One region of the Chryseobacterium sp. Chry.R1 genome, then DNA from elsewhere that is predicted to be linked to it. Evidence: riboswitches for the same ligand, from Rfam matches in the RefSeq annotation. Region 1 holds a riboswitch; the other holds the start of a gene.
The links. Region 1 has a riboswitch for thiamine pyrophosphate ahead of thiM (hydroxyethylthiazole kinase). Riboswitches for the same ligand answer to the same signal wherever they lie in the genome.

Region 1 (3,208 bases):
TTCGATCTGATCAGCTACTGCTTCTACAGGAATTGGATATATCTTTCTTACTCCCTGGGTATTCTGGACCGGTAAAGCAGTTAACACCGATGTTGAAAAGCATCCCAGGGCAGAGGCGGTTTTAATATCAGCCTGGATGCCAGCCCCTCCGCTTCCGTCGAATCCTGCTATCGTTAATACGGATGAATATTTAAATTTTTTCATTTTACAATTTCATTTTTGAGTTCATAAGCTGCTTTTTGAGGATCATTAGCACCGCATATTGCAGAAACCACGGCAATACAGTCGGCTCCCGCGTCCATAATAGCCTTGGCGTTGGTTAAGTTGACACTGCCAATAGCAACAAGGGGCTTTGAGGTGAGTTGCCTTATTTTTACTATTCCTTCCAATCCCCATTCAGTAACTGTATCTGATTTGGTAGTCGTGCGGAAGACCGGGCTGATGCCCAGATAGTCTGATGCTGCAGTCTGATCATTTTCAAGCTGATCGAGATATTCAATGGAGTAACCAATCATTTTATTGTGAATGAGTGGCTGCTCCCTCAAATAGACGGGGCTTGCATCGGTATTACCCACATGGATGCCTGCCGCGTTTACTTTTGTGGCCACTTCTACGTTGTCATTAATAATCAGTGGAATATGATGTTTTTCTGTAATTGCTATCAGTTGTCTGGCTTTTTGGAGGAATTCATCGGGAGAGCTGTTTTTCTCTCTTAGTTGTATGATATCAACGCCGCCTAGAATAGCTTGCTCTGCAACCTTTAAAAAGTCTCTTCCGGGACAATCTGCCTCAGAAATAACAATGTAAAGCTGGTAAGGAAAAGGATGTCGATTCATTATCTTTCATACTTGAGATGACTGAGAAACTCCTCTTCGGTAATAGTATATAATTTATCGAGAAGGTTAACCTGAAGGCTTCCAGGACCTTTACTTTCCAAAACAGCCAGTTCACCTGCGATACCCATTAATGCCATTGCAGCCGCAGTTGCTTCAAAATACTTTTCGGTAACTCCTGCAAAAGCACCAATAAGGGCAGTTGCCGAGCAGCCTAATCCGGTAACTTTGGTCATTAAATGATGCCCGTTACGGATAAAGGAGGTCTGCTGTCGGTCAAGAATGATATCTGTAGCTCCGGAGATACAGACAATCGTATCGTGTTGATTGACGAGATATTGGGCGGCATTGATCGCTTCGTCACTTTTTGCTGTGCTGTCAACTCCTTTTGTAACGATTGTGTTTGCTTTAGCCAAAGCAATAATTTCTGATGCGTTGCCTCTGATTACAGTCGGCCGGTACGGTAAAAGCTGGTGTAAAATCTCATCACGGAAACCCGTTGCACCGGCACCTACCGGGTCCAAAATCCACGGTTTTTTTAATGAATGGGCAGCCTTTGCGGCTATTATCATTGACTCTGCCCAATATTCATCCAGCGTACCTATATTAATAACGACTGAATGTGCAATACTGACCATTTCATGAATTTCAGATTTTGCATGCGCCATGATCGGAGAAGCTCCCACAGCCAAAAGGGCATTAGCTGTATTATTCATCACCACGTAATTGGTGATATTGTGTACAAGGGGGGATTGCTGTTTTACGAGCTGTACTTGTTCCCAAAGATTTTTATCCATTATTATTGATTAAATAAATAGCTTCAGGAAAAAATCCAAAACAAAAGTACATTGTAAAGAATGTCTTTTTGCTTTTCCCTACGTCGGTGTAAGCCGTATCAGGTTCAAAGGGACTCTCTCAATTCTTCTCAGAATACCCCTAAAGCATAACAAATGTAAGAAAAATATCAGATATGGCCTTATCATTAATTAGTAACCCAAACCTTTTATCTCTCTACCAGCTCCTTTACGCTTTCTCCGTAGTAATCCATTTCCGATTTATTAATTTTGATAAGCTCATACCACTTTCTGAAGGCTCCTACAAATACGATAAGCATTAAGACCATTGCAACCACAGCAAGTGTTGCCAGTAAGTATTGCCCTTTGGGAATATAAATGGAGGTAACCTGGATATAACCTGCCCAGAATGTGATCCCTGCCATGAACACACCCGGTATAGCTGCACACAAGGCATATTTGCCTCTGTTTAACCGTATGAGCATTGTTGTACAGACGATCAGTCCACAGGCAGCAAGCAGCTGGTTGCTGATCCCGAATAATGGCCAGATACTACTGACGTTTCCTGTAAATACAAGGTATCCCCATGCAAAAGTGAAGATCAGACTACTGATAATAATCCCCGGGGTCCAGTTTTTGTCATTGAATTTCGGAATTACAGAACCCAGCATTTCCTGCAAAAAGAAACGTCCTACTCTTGTTCCTGCGTCAATAGCCGTAAGAATAAAAACAGCTTCAAACATGATTGCAAAATTATACCAATAAGCCATTAACTGATCCATATAGGGGATCTTATTGAATATATGAGCCATTCCCACAGCCAGAGATACAGCACCTCCGGTTCTGCCATGAAGATCGATCCCGATTTTCTGTGAAAAATAATCAATATCAACTCCGTGTAAAGAAGGATGAGCAGCCAGAAATGCATCATAAGAGTCTTTCGGAGTGTTTATGGCAAAATAATCTCCGGGCATTAATGTACATGCTGCGATCAATGCCATTAGGGCAACAAATCCCTCAACAAGCATTGCTCCATATCCTACAAAAAGAATTTCCCTTTCTTTATTTAGCATTTTAGGCGTTGTTCCGGTTGCTATAACAGCGTGAAAACCCGAAATAGCACCACATGCGATAACAATGAAAATGAATGGAAGGACAGGTCCTCCGATCACGGGTCCGCCACCGTTTACAAACTGTGTAAGGGCAGGCATCTGTATCGTGGGATGGATCACAATTACTCCGATAGCAAGCATGATGATAGTTCCGATTTTCAGGTATGTCGACAAATAATCCCTTGGGACGAGCAGCAGCCATACCGGTAGAACGGATGCCAAAAAACCATACAAAGGAATAGCTATAGAAATGGTGGTGATATCCCAGGAGAACAAATTATGCATGGTTTCATTCTGCATCAGGTTATGCCCTCCGATAATACCCGCAATAAGAAGGACTCCTCCTAGGATACTGGCAAAAGTGACACTATTTTTGCGATAGCGCATAATCAGACCCATAATGATGGCAATAGGCATTGTAATCACTACGGTAAATAATGACCATGAGGCTTCGTGCATAGCATTGATA
Region 2 (3,208 bases), 1.2 Mb from region 1:
TGCGCAGCTTTTAGAAGAATTAGGGTGCTTTTCTGTTGTTTTAGAAAAAATTCCGGCAGATTTGGCTAAAAAAGTATCTGAAAGTATCTCGATTCCGACAATCGGAATCGGAGCAGGCCCTGACTGTGACGGACAGGTTTTGGTTTATCATGATATGGTAGGAATGAACCAGGGATTCAGTCCAAAATTTTTGAGAAGATATCTTGATCTTTACAGTGAAATCACAGGGGCGGTTGCACAATATGTAAAAGATGTAAAAGAGGTTACCTTTCCTAATGAAAAAGAAAGCTATTAATGAGAGATAATCAACAGACTATACAAGGAGTTATTTCCGTTATCGCATTGATCTGCCTTGCCGTAGGATGGTTCAATTTCTTTTCACCGGAAACTAATGATATCCTCTCGAAAAGGGTATTTTACATCGTCATAGGAATAAGTTTTGCCATTCAGGCTCCTTTTCTGTCTAACAGAAATTTTGTATATCCAATGTATGCTGCCGCAGGCCTTTGTATTGTTGGCGCTTTTCTTCCATTGGAATCAAGGCTGGCTGCAATGAAAACACTTGGGCTTCTTGCAGGGATTATTCTTTCTTTGTCGAACAGACGACAGACTAATTAAATGTAAAATGGAGGAGCAGATTGCTTATGAAGACAACCATCTCCTGGTTGTAAATAAAAAAGTCGGTCAGCTTGTACAGGGTGACAAGACTGGTGATGAATCGTTATTAGAATCAATAAAGAACTTTATAAAGAAAAGAGATGCTAAACCGGGAAATGTTTTTCTCGGTTTGGTTCATCGTATAGACCGTCCGACATCAGGTTTGGTTATTTATGCCAAAACCTCAAAAGCCCTTTCCCGTCTTACTCAGATGGTTAAAAACAGGGAAATTAAAAAAACATACTGGGCTGTTGTTGCTAAAGAAATGATTCCGCATCACCAGAGACTGGTTCATTATTTAAAGAAAAACGAGAAAAATAATAAAGCCATTGTTTTTCCAAAGGCAACAGATGGAGCAAAAGAGGCAATTTTAACTTATAATGTTATTAAAACCCTGGACAATTATATGCTTCTTGAAATTGATCTGGAAACAGGAAGACACCATCAGATCCGGGCTCAACTTTCCAAGATTGGAGTTCCGATAAAAGGGGACTTGAAATATGGAGCACCCAGGTCCAATCCGGACGGAGGGATCAATCTTCATGCACGGATGCTTACATTCATCCATCCTGTGACCAAAGAAGAGATCAGAATTGTAGCTCCTGTTCCGCAAAATGATGCCATATGGAGAGCATGCGAAGAATAAGTCTGAATATAAAAGTTAATCTTAACATTATACTATTAAACATACAAAAGACCATCTAAAAGCAGATGGTCTTTTTGTTTTTAATGAAATCATTTTGCCTGTTTTGAAAAAATAACTAACTTCGTCCCATACTTTAGGGGTGTCTGTTCACAAACAGACTGAGACTTTACCCTTTGAACCTGATCTGGATCATACCAGCGTAGGGAAAAGTGAGATGACTTTTTGCTGTACATTTCTATTGTACAATTATAGCCATTCCTAAAGTGATTTATAACAAAAATCTTGGAATGGAACTTATAATCAATCACACACGGAAAACTTTCGATATTCCACCGGAAAACCTGGAGGCTTTGATGGCTCTGGAGGCACCCGGCCGCAAAAAAGGAATCGCTGTTGCCTTAAACAATCGTATTATTCCCATTTCCTCCTGGCAGAATACTGTACTTCAGGACCAGGATTCAATTTTAATTATTACCGCAACACAGGGCGGCTAATCTTCGTAAAACCCCAATAATTTTATGGCACATTCAATTACGCGTTCGCCATTTCCGAACTCAAAGAAAATTTATGTTGAAGGAAGCATTCATCCTATTAAGGTTGCTATGCGCGAAATCCTATTGAGCCCTACAAAGCTCAGCAATGGAACATTGGAGAATAATCCTCCTGTCACGGTTTATGATACGTCAGGACCTTATACGGATGAAAATTCGCAGATCGATATCCAGAAAGGACTTCCAAGAATAAGAGAGCAATGGATCCTGGAAAGGGGAGATGTAAAAATTCTCGACGGAATATCGTCCGAATATGGGAAAGCCCGTTTGGCAGATCCGAAACTGGATGAATTACGTTTTTCTTATAACCATAAGCCAAAAGTCGCTCTGGAAGGAAAAGAGGTAACCCAGTTATACTATGCAAAACAGGGAATCATTACTCCTGAAATGGAGTACATTGCCATCCGTGAAAACCAAAGAATAGAACAGCTTGATTTTGTTTCCAAAGAAATGTCTTCCCAGCATGCCGGGAACAATTTCGGGGCAAGAACTCCTAAAAATAAAATTACTCCTGAATTTGTAAGAGAAGAGATTGCTGCCGGAAGGGCAATCATTCCTAATAACATCAACCATCCAGAAAGTGAACCGATGATTATCGGGCGGAATTTTTTAGTAAAGATAAATGCCAATATTGGTAACAGTGCTGTTTCTTCCAGTATCGATGAAGAGGTCGAAAAAGCAGTGTGGGCATGCAGATGGGGTGCGGATACTATTATGGATCTTTCCACAGGAAAAAATATTCACGAAACAAGGGAATGGATCATCAGAAATAGTCCTGTACCTATCGGAACTGTTCCCATATATCAGGCACTTGAAAAAGTGAAAGGAGTTCCTGAAGATCTTACCTGGGAAGTATTTAAAGATACTCTGATAGAGCAGGCGGAGCAAGGCGTTTCGTACTTTACCATTCATGCAGGAGTGCTGCTCAGATATATTCACCTTACCGTTAATAGAGTAACGGGAATTGTTTCGCGCGGAGGCTCTATTATGGCTAAATGGTGTCTTTATCATCACAAAGAAAACTTCTTGTACACGCATTTTGAAGAGATTTGTGAAATCATGAAAAAATATGATGTAGCTTTTTCTTTAGGTGACGGACTTCGTCCGGGATCTATTGCAGATGCTAATGACGCAGCACAATTTGCAGAGCTGGAGACTTTAGGAGAGCTTACGAAGATTGCTTGGAAACACAATGTACAGGTAATGATTGAAGGTCCCGGTCATGTTCCGATGCATATGATCAAAGAAAATATGGATAAGCAGCTGGAAGAGTGCCACGAAGCACCTTTTTATACATTAGGGCCGTTAACAACAGATATTGCACCGGGCTATGATCATATAACTTCAGGAATCG

Region 2: another riboswitch for thiamine pyrophosphate. It lies ahead of thiS (sulfur carrier protein ThiS); the one in region 1 lies ahead of thiM (hydroxyethylthiazole kinase).

Annotation. Positions count from the first base shown of each region.
Region 1 covers NZ_CP151793.1:102,640-105,847, reverse strand. Annotated here, with positions in the region: gene thiD (bifunctional hydroxymethylpyrimidine kinase/phosphomethylpyrimidine kinase) at 1-204, opposite strand, end outside; gene thiE (thiamine phosphate synthase) at 201-836, opposite strand; gene thiM (hydroxyethylthiazole kinase) at 836-1,630, opposite strand; TPP riboswitch at 1,689-1,781, opposite strand; gene AAEU33_RS00535 (carbon starvation protein A) at 1,837-3,208, opposite strand, start outside.
Region 2 covers NZ_CP151793.1:1,333,725-1,336,932, forward strand. Annotated here, with positions in the region: gene panB (3-methyl-2-oxobutanoate hydroxymethyltransferase) at 1-295, shown strand, start outside; gene AAEU33_RS06260 (hypothetical protein) at 295-618, shown strand; gene AAEU33_RS06265 (RluA family pseudouridine synthase) at 626-1,303, shown strand; TPP riboswitch at 1,429-1,526, shown strand; gene thiS (sulfur carrier protein ThiS) at 1,591-1,797, shown strand; gene thiC (phosphomethylpyrimidine synthase ThiC) at 1,822-3,208, shown strand, end outside.